DNA from 3 places in the Variovorax sp. PDC80 genome. Region 3 is predicted to be linked to each of the others. Evidence: predicted binding sites of a transcription regulator. Region 3 holds the regulator's gene; each other region holds the start of a gene.
What was found. Region 3 encodes sigma-54, which starts transcription at its own class of promoters, with help from an activator protein. Its sites were predicted from a motif close to TGGCANGNAANCTGCTTT; they were not measured.
Positions count from the first base shown of each region.

Region 1 (6,563 bases), on a different contig from region 3:
AGCTCGAGCCGCGGCATGAGGAACTGGCGGCTGAAGGTCGGCGTGACCGCGAGCCGCAGCCGCGTGGCGGTGCGCTGGCCCGCCGCCGCGTTCGCGCCGCCTGCATGCGCCTGCAGTGCCGCCAGGCCGGTGCGCACGTTGGCGAGGTAGGCCGCGCCGTCGGCCGTGAGGCTGAAGTCGCCGCGGCCGAACAGCTTGAAGCCCACGTGCGACTCGAGCTGGCGGATGCGGTGGCTGACCGCGCTGGCGGTCACGCAGAGCTCGTCGGCCGCGCGGCCCGCGTGGCGCAGCCGCGCCAGCGCCTCGAAGGTCACGAGGCACTGGATCGGCGGGATGTGCTGCAGGGCCATGCGGCGCGGGCTAGTCCTCGAAGAAATGGACCGGCAGGCCGGGCACGTCCGAGCGCATCGACAGCACCATGCCCGAGGCGGGTTTCTGCGCCAGTTCGGCCTCGGGCCGGCCCTTGCGCGCGGTGGTGACGAACAGCGTGCGCAGGTCGTCGCCGCCGAAGCAGGGCATGGTCGGGCACTGCACCGGCAGCGCGAAGGCGGCCACGACCTCGCCCGAGGGCGCGAGGCGCAGCAGCTGCGCGCCCTCGAACATCGCGACCCAGTAGTGCCCCTCGGCATCGACCGTGGCGCCGTCGGGCCGCCCACCATAGGCCAGCGCCGAGCCGGGCGCCCAGCCTTCGGGCTTGGCGTCGAACCGCTTGAAGACGCGGCCGTGCGAGAGCGTGTTGTGCGCGGCGTCCCAGTCCCAGGCGCGCACCGCGTGGGCCGGCGTGTCGGCCCAGTAAAGCGTGCGCGCGTCGGGCGAGAACGCGAGGCCGTTGGCCGTGGTCACGCCCTCGGCCATCTGCGAGAGCATCGGCGACTGGCCGTCGTCGCGGCGCGCGTCGAGGCAGTAGAGCGCGGCATTGGCCCGGTCCTTCGCCTCGTTGATGCTGCCGGCCCAGAAGCGGCCGAGCGCGTCGCACTTGCCGTCGTTGAAGCGCATGGTGGCCGCGTCGTGCTCCACGCGCGCGATCGCGGTCAGCGCGCCGCCCCATTCACGCGCGCGGTAGATGCCGTCGCGCAGCGCGATCACCAGGCCGCCGCTGCGCGCGGGCGCCATGCAGCCGGGCTCGGTCGGCAGGTGCCAGCGCTCGACCGCGCCGCCGGCGCCGATCTCGCCGCGCGTGCGCAGCACCGCGCGGCCGGGAATGTCGAGCCAGTACAGGGAACGTTCCTGCGGGTGCCAGAACGGCGATTCGCCGAGGGCGCTGAGGCTGTTGTCCAGGGGGGTCCACATGACGGGGATTGTGCCCCCGCGCCACGGCCCGCCGCTGTCGGACCGCACCGGGCCGCGTCGGGCCGAGGACAAAAAAAAGCCCGCTCGCACCGGAGTGCTTGCGGGCTGAACATCCAAAGGAGACTCTCGCTGAAAAAAAATGGGCTTCAGGAAACCTTGGAAGGACCTTGGAAGAACCTTGGAAAAAAAGGGTGGTGGTCTGGTGGTGGACCGCGGGTCCCTTCCTCTGGAGCGAGGAACCCGCGGTGTCCTTGTCGCGTGTCGGAGGGTTTCCGATCAGCGGTTGTAGGCGGTTTCGCCGTGCGACGAGATGTCGAGGCCTTCGCGCTCTTCCTCTTCGGTCACACGCAGGCCGAGCACCAGGTCGGCGATCTTGAAGGCGATGAACGCCACGACGCCGGACCAGACGATGGTGAACAGCACGCTCTTGATCTGGATCCAGACCTGGGCGCCCATCGAGAAGGTGTCGGGGGTCAGGCCGCCGGTGCCGCCGAGGCCCTGGGCCGCGAACACGCCGGTCAGGATGGCACCCAGGATACCGCCCACGCCGTGGACGCCGAACACGTCGAACGCGTCGTCGGCACCGAGCATGCGCTTGAGACCGCCCACGCCCCAGAGGCAGACCAGGCCGGCCAGCAGGCCCAGCACGATCGAACCCATCGGGCCGACGAAGCCGGCGGCGGGGGTCACTGCGACGAGGCCGGCGACGGCGCCCGAGGCGGCACCCAGCATCGAGGCCTTGCCCTTGTGCAGGCTCTCGCCCAGGATCCAGGACAGCGCGGCGGCGGCGGTGGCGAGCACCGTGTTCACGAAGGCCAGGCCCGCAGCGGCGTTGGCGGCACCCGCCGAGCCGGCGTTGAAGCCGAACCAGCCGACCCACAGCAGCGAGGCGCCGACCATGGTGAGCGTGAGCGAGTGCGGCGTGAAGGCTTCCTTGCCGTAGCCCACGCGCTTGCCGACCATGTAGGCACCGACCAGGCCGGCCACACCGGCGTTGATGTGCACCACGGTGCCGCCCGCGAAGTCGAGCGCGCCGTCCTTGCCGAGCAGGCCGCCGCCCCAGACGATGTGGGCCATCGGCACGTAGGCGAAGGTGAACCACAGCACCGAGAACAGCAGCACGGCCGAGAACTTGGCGCGTTCGGCGAAGGCGCCGACGATCAGCGCCACGGTGATGGCGGCGAAGGTGCCCTGGAACGCGACGAACACGTACTCGGGGATCGTCGTGAGCGCACCGAAAGTCTCCTGCGACACGCCCTTGAGGAAGATCTTGTCGAAGGTACCGACGAAGCTTCCTTCACCCGTGAAGGCGAGGCTGTAGCCGTAGATGGCCCACAGGATGCTGATCAGCGAGAAGATCACGAAGACCTGCATCAGCACCGACAGCATGTTCTTCGAGCGACCCAGGCCGCCGTAGAACAGCGCGAGGCCGGGGATGGTCATCAGGATCACGAGCAGCGTGGAGGTCAGCATCCAGGCGGTGTCGCCCGAATCGACCTTGGGTGCCGGTGCCGCGGCCGGTGCGGCGGCGGGCGCTGCAGCAGCCGGTGCCGCTGCGGCGGGCGCCGCGGCCGGTGCCGCGGCCTCGGCGGCCGGTGCCGAAGCGGCGGCGGCGGGCGCGGGCGTCTGCGCGAAGCCGGTGGTGCCGGCGGCAAGCACGCTCAAGCCGAGCGCGAGGGAGACAAGCAGTTTTTTCATGGACGTTGTTCTTTCGGGCCTGGACTCGATCAAAGGGCTTCGCGGCCCGTTTCGCCGGTGCGGATGCGCACGACCTGCTCGAGGTTGTAGACAAAGATCTTGCCGTCGCCGATCTTGCCGGTGCGCGCGGCGCCCTCGACGGCTTCGATCACGCGTTCGACGAGGTCATCCGAGACCGCCGCCTCGATCTTGACCTTGGGCAGGAAGTCGACGACGTACTCCGCGCCGCGGTAGAGCTCGGTGTGGCCCTTCTGGCGGCCGAAACCCTTGACCTCGGTGACGGTGATCCCCTGCACGCCGATGGCCGAGAGGGCTTCGCGCACTTCGTCGAGCTTGAACGGTTTGATGATGGCTGTGACCAGCTTCATGAGTTGCTCCTTTGGATGGAAAGAATTCGCGCGGCAGCATGGGCCGCGCCTCGTTGTGTTGCGTGCTTACAGCGTCTTCGTCAGCGTGAGGATGAAGCGCGGCTTGTTGGGCGAGTAGACCTGCTGCACGGTGTAGAAGCCGAAGTCGTACAGCGGGCCGGCCGCGACGTTGAACGCGTCCTTCTTGTTCGCGCCCTGCACCGAGCCGGTGAGCGTGAGACCGCCGCCGAAGTCGTAGGTGGCGCCCACGTTGTAGTCGACGTAGTTCTTGGCGGCCGTGTTGTGGCGGATGTCGCTGGAGAAACGGGTGAAGCCCACGGCGGCCTTGAGCGTGACCTTCGGCACGATCTCCTTGCTGTAGCTCAGGTTCAGGTAGCCGGTGTTGCGGCCCTTGAGGCCCGAACCGTTCTTGTTGCCGGCGTAGCCGAAGTAGTCCTTCGACACCGTGTGCGAGTACTTGGCCGTGAACGAGCCGAAGGTTTCGTTGGCGTAGGTGGCCGCGCCGTAGAGCTCGGTGGTGTTGCCGAGGGAGTTGCCCGGGTAGATGTAGGTGAGCGCACCGACGTCCATGTCCAGCGGGCCGGCCTTGAACTTGTAGCCGCCGTACAGGTCGACCTCGACGCTGTTGCCCTTGAGCCAGTTGACGCTGGAGTTCCAGTTGCCGACATAGAAGCCGCTCTCGCCAAAGGCGTAGTCGAAGCCGCCCTGGATGGCGGGCTTCACGCCGCGGGTCTTGGCGAAGTCGTCCCGGCCGATCATGTCCTGGTCCTGGCCGCGGAACTTGTAGTTCGTGGTCAGCGAGATGTTGGCCGTGATCGGAGAAGCAGCGGGTGCCGCTGCAGGCGCCGCCGCAGCGTCTGGGGTGGCCTGCGCCAGGGCGGCGCCCGACGTGGTCAATGCGGTGGCCAGGACGATCAGGGCCTGGGCGGCGGAACGGTGCGTCATCGGGAACTCCTCGCAAGTAGTGTTGTGGAACCTGATGACCCTCAAAGCAGGGAGCGTGCCAAAGTGCACATCCCCCGGTGACCGGTTGAAGCGCGCCCAAGGAAGCCAGCCAAAAATGGTTACAAGCGCAAGGCTTTGTGCCTTGCACCGAAAAAAGAACAAGACGCCCGCGACGACCGGAATCGGGCGCACCAATATAGGGAGGAAGCAGAGAATGAGTCTGTCTTTGGTGCAAAGCCGCGCCTTGCTCGGGCTGGAAGCGGCCAGTGTCACGGTCGAGGTGCATCTGGCCAACGGCCTGCCGAGCTTCACGCTGGTCGGACTGGCCGAGACCGAGGTCAAGGAAGCGCGCGAGCGCGTGCGCTCGGCCATCCAGAACGCCGGGCTGGAGTTCCCGCACAACAAGCGCATCACCGTCAACCTGGCGCCGGCCGACCTGCCCAAGGACTCGGGCCGCTTCGACCTGCCGATGGCGCTGGGCATCCTCGCGGCCAGCGGCCAGATCGAGGGCGCGCGGCTCGCGGGCCACGAGTTCGCGGGCGAGCTCTCGCTGTCGGGCGAGCTGCGGCCGGTGCGCGGCGCGCTCGCGATGGCGCTCGCGCTGCACACGCGCGGCATCGCCACCCGGCTGGTGCTGCCCGCGCCCAGCGCCGACGAGGCCGCGCTGGTGCCCGGCGGCGAGGTCTACGGCGCAAGGCACCTGCTCGACGTGGTGCGGCGCTTCCTGCCGGCCGATGCGCAGGCGGGCCTGGAGGCGGACGACGAGGGCTGGTCGCGCGCCCATGCGTCCACGCAAGCCCATGCCCCCGCCTATGCCGACATGGCCGACGTGAAGGGCCATGCCGGCGCCAAGCGCGCGCTCGAGATCGCCGCGGCCGGCGGCCACAGCCTGCTGATGATGGGCGAGCCGGGCTCGGGCAAGTCGATGCTGGGCCAGCGCTTCGCGGGCCTGCTGCCGCCGATGCGCATCGCCGAGGCGCTCGAGAGCGCCGCCATCGCGAGCCTCGGCGGCCGCTTCTCGACCGAGCGCTGGATGCACCGGCCGACCGCGTCGCCGCACCACACCTCGAGCGCGGTGGCGCTGGTGGGCGGCGGTTCGCCGCCGCGGCCCGGCGAGATCTCGATGGCGCACCACGGCGTGCTGTTCCTCGACGAATTCCCCGAGTTCTCGCGCGCCGCGCTCGAGGCGCTGCGCGAGCCGCTCGAGACCGGCACCATCAGCATCGCGCGGGCCGCGCGGCGGGCGGATTTTCCGGCGCGCTTCCAGCTCATTGCCGCGATGAATCCCTGCCCTTGCGGTTTTCTGGGCGCGCCCACGAAAGCCTGCCGCTGCACGCCCGACCAGGTGGCGCGCTACCAGCGCAAGCTCAGCGGCCCCTTGCTCGACCGCATCGACCTGCACATCGAAGTGCCCGCGGTGTCGGCGCAGCAACTGCTCGACGCACCCGCGGGCGAGACCACGGCCGCCATCCGCGCGCGCGCAGCCGCCGCGCGCGAACGCGCGATCGAACGCCAGGGCCGACCCAACCAGGCACTGCAGGGCGCCGACATCGATCGCCATGCGTCGCTCGGCGACGAGGCGCGCCGCTTCATGCACACGGCCGCCGCCCGGCTCGGCTGGTCGGCGCGCAGCACGCACCGCGCGCTCAAGGTGGCACGCACCATCGCCGATCTCGCGGGAGCGGCGGTCATCGAGACGGCGCATGTGGCCGAGGCGGTGCAGTACCGGCGGGCGCTGCAGAAGGGCCTGTAGCGCCCCGCACATCGCTTAGAGTGCGGCGCAATCCCGCTCACGCCAGACCCGCCATGACAAACCGCGCCCTCCTCGTCATCGACATGCAGAAAGGCATGCAGGAGCCCCGCGCGGGCCGCCGCAACAACCCCGACGCGGAAACCCAGGTGCAACGCCTGCTCATGCACTGGCGCACCACCGGCCGCCCCGTGGTCCATGTGCGCCACATGTCGCGCTTCGCCGATTCGGTGTTCTTCCCGGGCCAGCCGGGCGCTGAATTCCAGGACGCGCTGGCACCGCTGCCCACCGAGCACGTGGTCGAGAAGAACGTGACCGATGCCTTCGCGCACACGGGCCTCGAGCGCTGGCTGCGCGTGCGCGGCATCGAGGCGCTCGTGGTGGTCGGCGTGGCCACCAACATGTCGGTCGAGGCCACGGCGCGCACCGCGAGCTGCCTCGGCTTCGCGGTCACGGTGGTGTCCGATGCCAGCTTCGCCTTCGACCGCGCGGGCATCGATGGCGCCACTTTC
Region 1 covers NZ_FOWG01000004.1:362,596-369,158, reverse strand. The annotation lists gene BM109_RS15090 (LysR substrate-binding domain-containing protein) at 1-350, opposite strand, end outside; gene BM109_RS15085 (SMP-30/gluconolactonase/LRE family protein) at 361-1,290, opposite strand; gene BM109_RS15080 (ammonium transporter) at 1,567-2,988, opposite strand; gene glnK (P-II family nitrogen regulator) at 3,018-3,356, opposite strand; gene BM109_RS15070 (TorF family putative porin) at 3,423-4,301, opposite strand; gene BM109_RS15065 (YifB family Mg chelatase-like AAA ATPase) at 4,516-6,054, shown strand; gene BM109_RS15060 (cysteine hydrolase family protein) at 6,108-6,563, shown strand, end outside.
Region 1: BM109_RS15070 (TorF family putative porin) is a predicted target of sigma-54. The motif match lies at 4,345-4,362, and genes of this name have one in related genera.

Region 2 (6,563 bases), on a different contig from region 3:
CTGCAGGGCTGGTTCTTCGAAACCGTCGTGCAGCCCTTCGTCTATGCGATCGGCCTCGGCGGCTGGACCGAAGACGCCTTCGACGCCACCGGCTGGCTGCTGGTCGGCCTGATCCAGATCGTGGTGCTGGTCGCGCTGATCGGCCCGCTGCAACGCTGGCGCGCCGTGGAGCCGGTGACCGACCGGCGCGCGATCCGCATCGACGTGCTCTACACGCTGATCCACCGGCTGGGCCTGTTCCGGCTCGCGATGTTCTTCACGCTGCAGCCGGTGTTCGACGACCTCATGGGCAGCCTGCGCGCGGCCGGCTGGGGCACCTTGCACCTCGACGAACTCTGGCCCGGCGTGACCGACGTGCCGGTGATCGCGTTCGCGATCTACCTCGTGGTGCTCGACTTCGTCGGCTACTGGATCCACCGCGGCCAGCACCAGTTCAACTGGTGGTGGGGGCTGCATTCGCTGCACCACTCGCAGCGCCAGATGACCATGTGGAGCGACGACCGCAACCACCTGCTCGACGACATCCTGCACGACACCCTGATCGTGATCGTGGCGCAGCTGATCGGCGTGGCGCCCGGGCAGTTCATCGCCTTCGTCGCCTTCACCCAGCTCAGCGAGAGCCTGCAGCACGCCAACCTGCGCCTGAGCTTCGGCGCCCTCGGCGAGCGGCTGTGGATCAGCCCGCGCTTCCACCGGCTGCACCACAGCATCGGGCTGGGCCACGAGTCGAACGGCAAGAGCACGCTCGGCGGCCACAACTTCGGCGTGCTGCTGCCCTGGTGGGACATGATGTTCGGGACCGCCAACTTCGAGAACCGCTACGACCCGACCGGCGTGCGCGACCAGGTCGAGCCCGATGCCGCGGGCAAGGTGCGCGACTACGGCCAGGGTTTCTGGGCCCAGCAGTGGCTGGGGCTCAAGCGCATGGTCGGCCGCGGTTGAGCGCGGCGGCTTCTCTCCAGCTGCCTCACTTGCGCGCGGCGTGCGCGCGAACCGGCGAATCGCCCGGCCGCCGGCTCTGGCTTCACGGCCACGCGGGGCGCGCCGGGTTATCCTCCGGCCCGATGCGCCTGCTCCTCGACTCCTTCTGGCGCGCGGTGGCCTATTGCATGCTGCCGCGCGTGATCGTGCTGTCGTTGGTGCCGCTGGGCCTGATGGTGCTGCTGGCCGCCGTCTTCGGCTACTTCTACTGGGACGCCGCGGTCGCCTGGACGCGCGGCGCGCTCGAATCCTGGCCGCTGCTGGCCAGCTTCTGGGAATGGATCGGGCGGCTGTTCTCGGGCGACGTCACCTCGGTGCTGGCGCCGCTCGCCGTGGTGTTCGCGGCCACGCCGCTGATCGTGGTGCTGTCGCTCCTGATCGTGGCGGGCTTCATGGCGCCGGCGCTCACGCGGCTGGTGGCCGAGCGCCGCTTTCCCTCGCTCGAGCGCAAGAAGGGCGCCTCCTTCTTTGGCAGCGTGGCGCGTTCCATCGGCCTGACCGTGCTGGCGCTGCTCGCGCTGGTGGTGTCGATGCCGCTGTGGCTGATTCCCCCACTGGTGCTGATCCTGCCGCCGCTGATCTGGGGCTGGCTCACCTACCGCGTGATGAGCTTCGACGCGCTGGCCGAGCACGCCAGCGCCGAGGAGCGCGCCACCTTGCTGCGCGCGCACCGGCTGCCGCTGTTGTGCATCGGCGTGCTCTGCGGCTACCTGGGCGCGGCGCCGAGCATCGTCTGGGCCTCGGGCCTGCTGTTCGCCGCCGCCTTCTTCGTGCTGGTGCCGCTCGCGATCTGGATCTACACCCTGGTCTTCGCCTTCTCGGCCCTGTGGTTCGGTCACTACTGCCTCGATGCGCTGGCGCAGCTGCGCGGCCAGCGCGCGGCCGCCGCGGCGGCCGCCATCCCGGGCGACGCCGCCGCCATCGAGGCCGACCAGGCCATTCTCTCCCAATGGAAATCCCCATGACCCGTGAATTCGGCCTGATCGTCGTCGGCGACGAGATCCTTTCGGGCAAGCGCCTCGACAAGCACATGCCCAAGGTGATCGAGCTGCTCGCGGCGCGCGGCCTGCAACTGGGCTGGGCCGAATACGTGGGCGACGTGCCCGAGCGCATCACGGCCGCGCTGGCGCGCGCCTTCGCCTCGGGCGACGTCGTCTTCTCGACCGGCGGCATCGGCGCCACGCCCGACGACCACACCCGCCAGTGCGCCGCCAAGGCGCTGGGCGTGCCGCTGGCGCTGCATCCCGAGGCCGAGCTGCTGATCCGCGAGCGCATGCAGGACACGGCGCGCGAGCAGGGCGTGGCCTACGAGCCCGACCGGCCCGACAACATCCACCGGCTCAACATGGGCGTGTTTCCCGAGGGCGCCCGGATCATCGCCAACCCCTACAACAAGATCCCGGGCTTCAGCGTGGGCGACGTCCATTTCGTGCCCGGTTTCCCGGTCATGGCCTGGCCGATGATCGAGTCGGTGCTCGACGCCCGTTATGCCGATCTTTTCGTCCGGACCCGGGTCCTGGAGAAGTCCGTGATCGTTTTCGGTGCCATGGAAGCCACCCTCACGCCCCTGATGCAGGCGATCGAGGAACGGCATGCGCGCATCAAGGTTTTCAGCCTGCCGAGCGTCGATCACCCCCAGTACGGCCGTCATATCGAGCTCGGCGTCAAGGGTGACCCGGAACTGCTCGACGCGGCCTACGGCCAGCTCATCGAAGGCCTGCACACTTTTAATGCGCAACTTGGCCCAGAATTGGTGCGTTGATTTTGATCGCACCAATTTGGTGAATTCGGCCGTGTTTCAGGCCGCCAAAGTGCGCGTCGCCGGCCGTTCATCGCAGGCGACAATGGCACAGAAACTGCATCCCGCATCCCTGTATTCCCAACCACCCATCCAACTCAGGAGAAATTGATGGCAAAGACCGTCGCCGACGTCATGAAGCTCGTGAAGGAAAACGAGGTCAAGTTCGTCGACTTCCGTTTCACCGACACCCGCGGTAAAGAACAACACGTGACCGTGCCCGTGTCGCACTTCGACGAAGACAAGTTCAGCTCGGGCCACGCGTTCGACGGCTCGTCCATCGCCGGCTGGAAGGGGATCGAGGCGTCGGACATGCAGCTGATGCCCGACCCGAACACCGCGAACATCGATCCCTTCTTTGAAGAGACCACGATGATCCTGACCTGCGACGTGATCGACCCGACCGACGGCAAGCCGTACGAGCGCGATCCCCGTTCGCTGGCCAAGCGCGCCGAAGCCTACATGAAGGCCTCGGGCCTGGGCGACACGGCCTACTTCGGTCCGGAACCCGAATTCTTCGTGTTCGACGGCGTGCGCTGGAAGAACGACATGTCGGGCTGCTTCGTGAAGATCGATTCCGAAGAAGCCTCGTGGAACACCGACAAGGAATACGAGCACGGCAACAGCGGCCACCGTCCCGCCGTCAAGGGCGGCTACTTCCCGGTTCCCCCGGTCGACAGCTTCCAGGACATGCGTTCGGAAATGTGCCTGGTGCTCGAATCGCTGGGCATCCCGGTCGAAGTGCATCACCATGAAGTGGCCAACGCCGGCCAGATGGAACTCGGCACCAAGTTCAGCACGCTGATCCAGCGCGCCGACTGGGTCCAGCTGCAGAAGTACGTGATTCACAACGTGGCCCACGCCTACGGCAAGACCGCCACCTTCATGCCCAAGCCCATCGTCGGCGACAACGGCTCGGGCATGCACGTGCACCAGTCGGTCTGGAAGGACGGCAAGAACCTGTTCGCCGGCGACGGCTATGCAGGCCTGTCGGACTTCGCGCTGCACTACATCGGCGGCATCATCAAGCACGCCCGTGCCCTGAACGCCATCACGAACCCCGGCACCAACAGCTACAAGCGCCTGGTCCCCGGCTTCGAAGCCCCGGTGAAGCTGGCCTACTCGGCCAAGAACCGCTCGGCCTCGATCCGCATCCCGTTCGTGGCGAACCCCAAGGGCCGCCGCGTCGAAGCGCGCTTCCCCGATCCGCTGATGAACCCGTACCTCGGTTTCGCAGCGCTGCTGATGGCCGGTCTCGACGGCGTGGAAAACAAGATCCACCCGGGCGAAGCCGCGAGCAAGGACCTCTACCATCTGCCGCCGGAAGAAGACGCGCTGATCCCGACCGTCTGCCACAGCCTCGACCAGGCCCTCGAGTACCTCGACAAGGACCGTGCCTTCCTGACCAAGGGCGGCGTGTTCACCGATGCGTACATCGATGCCTACATCGACCTGAAGATGCAGGAAGTCACGCGCTTCCGCATGGCCACGCACCCGGTCGAATTCGACATGTACTACTCGCTCTGATCGCGGTTTCCCGCTCGGAGTAACACGAAAGGACGGCCTCGGCCGTCCTTTTCATTGGGGCCGGAACATCCTGTCATCGGGGGCGTCGAATTGCATGAAAATGCGCCTTTTCGCGCTCTCCCGGGCCCTCGAGGCCCCCAAGATCCCATGAAGACTGCCGCACCACTTCTCCTCCTGGCCGCTTCCCTTTTCGCCCTGCCGGCGCTTGCCCAGGAGCGCGTCTGGCGTTGCGGGAACGAATACACCAACAACGCCACCGTCGCACAGCAGCGCGGCTGCAAGGTGATGGAGGGCGGCAACGTCACCGTCGTGCAGGGCGCCTCGCGCGCCGCGCTCGGCGGTGCCGCCGCTTCGACCTCCGCGGCCCGCTCGCCGGCCGGCAGCCCGCGCGTCGAGGGTTCCGACCAGCGCGCGCGCGACGGCGAGGCGCGCTCGGTGCTCGAGTCCGAGCTGCGCAAGGCCGAGTCCCGCCAGGCCGAGTTGCAGAAGGAATACAACAACGGCGAGCCCGAGAAGCAGGGCAGCGAAGGCCGCAACTACCAGAAGTACCTCGACCGCGTGGCCGAGATGAAGGCCGAGCTGGCCCGCAACGAAAGCGACATCGCCGGCATCCGCCGCGAGATCAGCCGCCTGCCGGCACCCAAGAACTAACCCGTTCCTGCATCGGCAGGACGAACACCACAGGATTTCCATGGCTTTCGGAAAGAAGGCGGCAAGCGCCAGTCCGCGCTTTCAGGCCTTCGACCTGCTGTCGACCCTGATCGCGGTCGTCAACAGCAAGGGCTCGGTGCTGTTCGCCAATGCCGGCCTCGAAGACGCGCTCGGCACCTCGCGCCGCACGCTCGAGGGCTCGCAGTTCGGCGCCTGCTTCCACGAACCCCAGGTGCTGCGCACCGCCATCGACGGCGCGAGCGCCAACGACTTCGCCACCCTGCGCTACGAGGCCTTCCTGCGCCGCGTCAACCACGAACTGATGCCGGTGCAGGTCACGCTGGCCAAGGGCGAGAAGGCCGGCGAACTGATCGTCGAGATGCTGCCGCTCGAGCACCAGGTGCGGCAGGACCGCGAGGAGCGGCTGCTCGACCAGGCGCAGGCCAACAAGGAACTGATCCGCAACCTCGCGCACGAGATCAAGAACCCGCTCGGCGGCATCCGCGGCGCCGCGCAGCTGCTGCAGATGGAGGTCGAGTCGCGCGACCTCATCGAATACACCCAGGTCATCATCCACGAGGCCGACCGGCTGCAGACGCTGGTCGACCGCCTGCTGGCGCCGCACCGCCGGCCGCACGTGGTGGGCGACGTCAACATCCACGAGGTCTGCGAGCGCGTGCGCTCGGTGATCCTCGCGGAGTTCCCGCGCGACCTGCACATCGAGCGCGACTTCGACGTCTCGATCCCCGAGTTCCGTGGCGACCGCGAGCAACTGATCCAGGCCACGCTCAACATCGTCCACAACGCCGCGCAGGCCCTGGCCGAGCGCCGCGCGGCCGGCGATGCGTGCATCACTTTCAAGACCCGGGTCGCGCGCCAGGTGATCTTCAACAAGCAGTGGTATCGATTGGCACTGGAATTGCATGTCATCGACAATGGACCGGGCGTGCCGGACGCGATCAAGGACCGAATCTTCTATCCGCTGGTGTCGGGTAGAGAGGGTGGTACAGGGCTGGGTTTGACGCTCGCACAGACTTTTGTGCAACAGCATCACGGCGTGATCGAGTGCGACAGTGTCCCGGGCCGAACCGATTTCAAGATATTGATTCCGCTGCCCTAGCAGCCACCGGCAACAAGGAGATGCATGAAGCCGATCTGGATAGTTGATGACGACCAATCGATCCGCTTCGTGCTGGAGAAGGCCTTGCTGCGGGAGGACCTTCCGACCCGCAGTTTCACCAACACGCGCGAAGTGCTGGCGGCTCTCGAACAGGCCGCCGAGGACGAGCAGCAGGGCCCGCAGGTCCTGGTGAGCGACATCCGCATGCCCGGCGGTTCCGGGCTCGAGCTGCTCGACAAGATCAAGGCCAAGCATCCGGGCCTGCCGGTCATCATCATGACGGCCTTCTCCGACCTCGACAGCGCCGTCTCGGCGTTCCAGGGCGGCGCCTTCGAATACCTGCCCAAGCCCTTCGACCTGCCGCGCGCGGTCGAGCTGATCCGCCGCGCCGTCGACGAGAGCCAGCGCGAGGAAGTGGCCGAGGAGCGCATGGTCGCCGCGCCCGAGATGCTCGGCCAGGCGCCCGCGATGCAGGACGTGTTCCGC
Region 2 covers NZ_FOWG01000003.1:746,420-752,982, reverse strand. The annotation lists gene BM109_RS13330 (sterol desaturase family protein) at 1-942, shown strand, start outside; gene BM109_RS13325 (EI24 domain-containing protein) at 1,065-1,946, shown strand; gene BM109_RS13320 (competence/damage-inducible protein A) at 1,943-2,743, shown strand; gene glnA (type I glutamate--ammonia ligase) at 2,891-4,306, shown strand; gene BM109_RS13310 (hypothetical protein) at 4,454-4,957, shown strand; gene glnL (nitrogen regulation protein NR(II)) at 4,998-6,077, shown strand; gene ntrC (nitrogen regulation protein NR(I)) at 6,102-6,563, shown strand, end outside.
Region 2: glnA (type I glutamate--ammonia ligase) is a predicted target of sigma-54. The motif match lies at 2,827-2,844, and genes of this name have one in related genera.

Region 3 (6,563 bases):
CCGAGTCGGGCTCCTCGCTCAGCACCGTGGTCTTGCCGGCCTCCTCGCTGATCCACTCCAGGCGCGAGTCGCTGCCTTCGGCGAAGCGCAGCCTGTAGGCGCCCTGCTGCTTGAGCACCTCGAGCAGCTTCAGCGCCTGCTGCGCCATCTCGGGGCTGCGGATGAACAGGCCGATCTCGGTGTTGTGGACCTCGGAGCGCGGGTCGAAATTCATCGAGCCGACGAACAGGATGCGCTGGTCGATCACCGCCGACTTGGCATGCAGCCTGCCGACCGAGGTGCCGAACAGGCCCAGCCGCACGCTGCGGCGGGTGCGGTTGGTGCTGAGTTCGTAGAGTTCGGCGCCCAGGCGCAGCATCTCGGGCCGGTAGCGGCGGTAGGCGGTGTGCACCAACGGCTCGTCGGTGGCGGCGAGCGAGTTGGTCACCACGCTGATCTTCACCTGGCGCCGGCGGATCTCGTTCATCACCTCGAGCCCCGCGGCGCCCGGGATCAGGTAGGGCGAGACGATGGTCACCTCGCTGCGCGCGCGGCGCATCTGCTCGACCACGTTGTAGCGCACGCTGTCGACGTCGAGCAGCGGCACGCCGCCGTACGAGGCGGTCTTGCCGATCACGCGGTCGGGCGAATCGGCATAGGCCTCGGCCGTGGTCCAGATCAGGCCGAGCCGGCCGGCGTCGAGGTCCTCGGCGATCGGGCCGTAGCCCAGCAGGTCGTTGGGCGCGGGCTTCGGCGGCGGCGGCGTGGTGTCGGGGCCGGTGGCGGCCTCGAAGCGGCGCCGCAGTTCGTCGGCAGGCAGCGCGCTCGCCACCACCGATTCGACGGGCCGCACGTAGGGGCTGTTCCAGTACTGGTCGAACAGGCTGCCCAGGCGCGGGATCAGCGCGCCCGTCACGAAGGTGTCGAGGTCGATGAAGTTCTCGCCCGCGGTGCGCCGGAAGTACTGGTTGCCGATGTTGCGCCCGCCCGCCACGGCCATCGCGCCGTCGGCGATGAACAGCTTGTTGTGCATGCGCCGGTTGACGCGGCTGAAGTCGAACAGCGAGGCCGTGAAGCGCGCGAGCAGGCTGCCGCGGCCGGCCGGGAACGGGTTGAACAGGCGCAGCTCGACATTGGGCGTGGCCGCGAAGCCGCGCAGCAGCTCGTCCTCGCCCGCGGTGTAGAGGTCGTCCATCAGCACGCGCACCCGCACGCCGCGCTGCGCGGCATCGCGCAGGGTGCGCAGCAGGTAGCGACCGGTCTCGTCGTTCTCGATCTGGTAGTACTGGACGTCGAGCGTGCGCTGGGCCCGGCGCGCGAGCTGGATGCGGGTGTCGAAGGCGAAGTCGCCACCGGGCATGAGGCGAAAGCCGCTGAGGTCGGGGTCGGGCTGCGCGGCCAGCGCGATGCGCCCGAGCGCGGTGTCCTTCGACACGGCGATGGCTCTGGCGGGGGCGCGCGGGGCCTCGTCGGGCAAGGTGGCGCAACCGGCGGCCAGCAGCGCGGCCGCGATGGCGAACACCCAGGGCCCACAGCGCGACAGCAGGCGTCGGGCCATCGGCGGCTTTCTACAGGGCCTTGCGCAGGTTGGCGGGCGCGATGCGCAGCGCCTCGCGGTACTTGGCGACGGTGCGGCGCGCGCACTCGATGCCCTGCTCCTTGAGCATCTCGGAGATCTGGCTGTCCGACAGCGGCTTCTTCACGCTCTCCGAACCGACGAACTGCTTGATCAGCGCGCGCACCGCGGTGCTCGAGGCATTGCCGCCGGTCTCGGTGCCCAGCGCCGAGCCGAAGAAGTACTTGAGCTCGACCGTGCCGAAGGGCGTGGACATGTACTTGGCGGTGGTCACGCGCGAGATGGTGGACTCGTGCAACCCGAGCTCGTCGGCGATCTCGCGCAGCACCAGCGGGCGCATCGCGAGTTCGCCGTGCACGAAGTAGCTCTTCTGCCGCTCGACGATGGCGTTGCTCACGCGCAGGATGGTGTCGAAGCGCTGCTGGATGTTCTTGATGAACCAGCGCGCCTCCTGCAGCCGCTGCGACAGCGCCTGGCTGCCCTCGCCCTTGTGCGACTTGAGCGCGCCGGCGTAGATGTCGTGCACGCGCAGCCGCGGCATCACCTCGGGGTTGAGCATGACGCGGAACTTCACGTTGGTGCCGCGGCCGGTCTTGGTGACGATCACGTCGGGAATGACGATGTTGCGCTCGACGTCGACGAAGCGGCGGCCCGGCTTGGGTTCCAGCCGCGCGATGATCTGCAGCGCCGAGCGCACCAGCTCCTCGTTGGTGCGCGTGAGCGTGGCCAGGCGCTTGAAGTCGCGCCGCGCGAGCAGCTCCATCGGCTGCTTGCAGATGGCGAGCGCGGTCTTGCGCACCAGCTCCTCGTCCTCGGTCTCGTCCTCGTCGGCCAGCGCGCGCAGCTGGATCGCGAGGCATTCGCCGAGGTCGCGCGCGCCCACGCCCGCGGGCTCCAGGCTCTGCAGCAGGCCCAGCGCGACCTGGAAGTGGTGCACCAGCTCGTCGAACTGGTCGTTGTCGTCGCCCGCGAGGCCCGAGGCCAGCGCCGGCAGCGAATCCTCGAGGTAGCCGTCGTCGTTGAGCGACTCGATCAAAAAGCGCAGCGCGGCGCTGTCGTTCTCGTTGAGCCGCAGGCTCAGCGCCTGGCGGTGCAGGAAGGACTGCAGCGATTCCTGGCTGCGCGCGAGCTCGGTGGCATCGGCGCGCTCGTCGTCGCCGGTGCTGCTGTTGTTGCGCGCGGGGGCGTCGCTGCCCCACTCGCTGTCGTCGGGCGCCATGTCGACGGTGCCGTCGCCTTCCCAGTCGGGCTCGCGCTCGGGCGAGTCGAGGGCCGGCTCGGCCTCGGACGACGAAGTGGTCTCGGTGGACGTGGTCGAGGTCGAGGGCGCGGCGCTCGCGTAGTCGCTCTCGGCCTCGCGCTCGGTGTCCTCGCGCGGCGCGGGCGTGTCGGCGGCGTCGAGGCCGAACTCCTCGCGCGCGGCTTCCTCGGCGGTGCGCTCGAGGAAGGGGTTCTCGTCGAGCATCTGCTCGACCTCCTGGCTCAGTTCGAGCGTGGAGAGCTGCAGCAGCCGGATCGACTGCTGCAGCTGAGGCGTCAGCGCGAGATGCTGCGAAACGCGCAGCGACAAGCCTTGTTTCATGCCCTCAGGAAATGACTTGCACGAGGGTCATCACATGCGGAAGTGCTCGCCCAGGTAGACCCGGCGCACTTCGGCGTTGTCGACGATCTCCGAGGGCGTGCCCTGTGCCAGCACATGGCCGTCGCTGATGATGAAGGCGTGGTCGCAGATGCCCAGCGTCTCGCGCACGTTGTGGTCGGTGATCAGCACGCCGATGCCGCGTTCCTTCAGGAAGCTGATGATGCGCTGGATCTCGATCACCGCGATCGGGTCGATGCCGGCGAAGGGTTCGTCGAGCAGGATGAAGCGCGGCTGGGTGGCCAGCGCGCGCGCGATCTCGACGCGGCGGCGTTCGCCGCCCGACAGCGCGAGCGCGGGCGAATCGCGCAGGTGGTCGACGCGCAGGTCGGCCAGCAGCTCCGACAGGCGCTCTTCCATGCGCTGCTTCGACAGCGCCTGCGGCCGGCCGTTGGCATCGGGCTCGCGCTGCAGCTCGAGCACCGCGCGCACGTTCTCCTCGACCGTGAGCTTGCGGAAGATCGAGGCTTCCTGCGGCAGGTAGCTCAGGCCCATGCGCGCGCGGCGGTGGATCGGCATGTGGGCGATCGGCTCGCCGTCGATGGAGATCTCGCCCGCGTCGGCGCGCACCAGCCCGACGATCATGTAGAACGAGGTGGTCTTGCCGGCGCCGTTGGGCCCGAGCAGTCCGACCACTTCGCCCTTCTGCACGTCGAGCGAGACGTCCTTGACCACCTTGCGGCTGCCATAGCTCTTCTGCAGGCCGCGCGCGACGAGGCGGCTGCCCGGCACGCCGTTGGCTTCCTGGGTTCCGGCGGCTTCGATCACTTGCGTTCTTCCCCTTCGCCGCTCAGCGTGGTGGTGGAGCGCAGTCCGGCGCCCGGTGCCGGCGTGGGCGCCGGGGCCGCGGGACGGCGCGTGGCCGGCGCCGCGGCGCCGGGCGCACCCGGCGCGGCCGACTTCGGCGTGAGGATGGCCTTGACGCGGCCACCGCCACCCGGCGCGGACACGCCGGCATTGGGCGGCACGGTCGAGCCGTTGACGGTGTAGGTGTCGTTGCTCTGGTCGTAGACGATCAGCGCGCCGCTGCTCTCGTCGTTGGGCGTGGCGCCGACCAGGCGGCGCATGACGGCGCGGCGGATGAACTTGACGTTGTCGGCGCGGCTGTCGTACTCGATGACCTCGGACTCGCCCTCGATCCACTCGTCGCCGTTGCCGTTGCGCTTCTGCTTGTAGTAGGCGAGCTTGCCGGGCGCCGCGGTGACCACGCCGTACTGGTAGCCCTCGGGGTCCTGGCGCACGTCGATGCGCGCGCCGCGGATGATGATGGTGCCCTTGGTGACCACCACGTTGCCGGTGAAGACGCTGGTCTGCTTGAGATCGTCGTAGCGCATCGAATCGGATTCGATGTTCATCGGCTTGGTCCGGTCGGCCGTTTCGGCCAGGGCGGCGGCGGCGGAGCCAGCCAGCAGCAGCGCGGCCAGCACGAGGCGACCGGTGCGGCGAAGGGAGGAGGTGGGGTGAGAGTGCGATGTCATAGAGGCACGAAACTTGCTCTGCATTGTATGCGGCCCATCGCGCCAGACCCATGCGCGCGGATGAAAAAGCCCCGGGGGCGGCGAACCCGGGCACGGCACCCCGCGGGATCGCCCCGCGTTCTGCCGACCGGCTGGATGACGGCCCGGCCGCCCCGGAACCCTCGATGGGATTCCGGCCTCCCGGCGGCGGAGCGGCCAGGGCCGCGAGACCGGTCTCAACCCTTGCGGGCTTCGCCGATCAGGTAGTTGGTGACGGCCAAGGCCTTGTTCATGTTGCCGGCGAGTTCGCCGTCCACGTACCAGCGGCCGGCCACGGCCAGCGCGGGCACGCCGGCCACCTTGTAGGCCTCGGTCAGTTGCGAGGCGCGCTTGGCCTTGCTCGCCACGCCGAAGGAGGTGAACAGCTCCTTGAACTTCGCGCCGTCGAGGCCGTTCTTCTCGGCCCAGGCCACGATGTTGGCGTCGCCGTTCACGTTCTGGCGCTGGGCGTGGATCGCGTTGAAGACCTTGGGCTGGTACTCGTCGACCTTGCCCAGCGCCTCGAGCGCGTAGTACAGGCGCTGCTTGGCTTCGACGTCGTTGCCCACGAAGGGCACCGGCACGCGGCGCAGCACCACGTCCTTGGGCTGGCCCTTGGCCCAGGCCTCGAGCGCGGGCTCGAAGTCGTTGCAGTGCGGGCAGTTGTACGAGAAGAACTCGATCACCTCGATCTTGCCGGCCGGTGCGTCGACCGGCACGCGCTTGTCGAGCACGAGGTATTCGGTGCCGGCCTTCGGTGCGCGGGCCTGGGCTTGCGCGGGCAGATGGGCCATCAGGCCGAGCGAGCCAGCGGCGACGGCCAGCGAGAAATCACGACGTTTCATGGGAAAGAGCTCTCCAGTTGGTAGACGGCAGACTGAGCCGGGCCGATGAAGCGGAGTTCCCGCGCGCGGTGCTCGGGGCTCCGGGAAACCGGGGGCGGCGCGGACCGCGGCGAAGCTTAAAGAAAAACCATGACCGTTGTCGGGAGAGGCCACCCGGCGGCGGCGCTCCCCGGCCGGACGGCGCTCAGCGCTGGACGCGCACCAGCGCCGAGTCGAGGCCGGCGCCGTCCATCCGTTCCTTGAGGCGGTCGGCGTCGTCCTTCTTGTTGAACGGACCGGCGCGCACGCGGTAGACGGTGCGGCCGGCCTGCTCGCGCTCGGTCACGCGGGCCTCGACGCCCATCAGCGAGAGCTTGGCGCGCTGCGCCTCGGCGTCCTCGGTGGTGCGGAAGGCGCCGGCCTGCACGAAGTACATGAAGGGATCGGCACCGCCGGAGCCGGTGGCGGCCGCGGCATTGCCGCTGCTCGACGACGGGGCGGCGGCCACCGTGGTGCTGCCGCCGACGCTGCCGGCGCGGGCCCGGGCCAGGTCGCCGAGCGGATCGTTCGAGGGCGGCAGCGCGTTGGCCTCGGCCGGCACCGGCGCGGGCCGCGCGGGCTTGGGCGCGACCACCACCGGCACCGGCGCCGTGGGCGGCGGGGTGCCGGGCGAGACCGTGGCGGTGGCGGGATTGCTGCCGTCGCCGGCAGGTGGCGCGCCGACCGGGCCGGCGGCCGCGGGGCGCGGCTGCTGCGGCTTGCCGGCCAGCGGGGCGTTCGGGTCCCAGTCGCGGTTCTTGCGCGCCTCGGCCTCGTCCTGCTCGGCACCGCCGCGCTGTGTCTTGGTGACGAAGGGGATCGGCACCTTGGTCACGTAGACCGCGATACCCAGCGCGACGCCCAGGCCGAGCACCAGCCCGATGATCAGGCCGATGACGATGTTGCCGCGTTGTCTGGTTGTCTTCTTCATGGGGAGGGGGTTCACATCTTGCGCGGCGCGGTGACGCCGAGGATCGCGAGGCCATTGTGCAGCACCTGCGCGGTCGCGG
Region 3 covers NZ_FOWG01000011.1:189,070-195,632, reverse strand. The annotation lists gene BM109_RS28890 (phospholipase D family protein) at 1-1,537, opposite strand, end outside; gene BM109_RS28885 (RNA polymerase factor sigma-54) at 1,548-3,137, opposite strand; gene lptB (LPS export ABC transporter ATP-binding protein) at 3,168-3,962, opposite strand; gene lptA (lipopolysaccharide transport periplasmic protein LptA) at 3,959-4,672, opposite strand; gene BM109_RS28870 (thiol:disulfide interchange protein DsbA/DsbL) at 4,888-5,535, opposite strand; gene BM109_RS28865 (SPOR domain-containing protein) at 5,720-6,484, opposite strand; gene argS (arginine--tRNA ligase) at 6,496-6,563, opposite strand, start outside.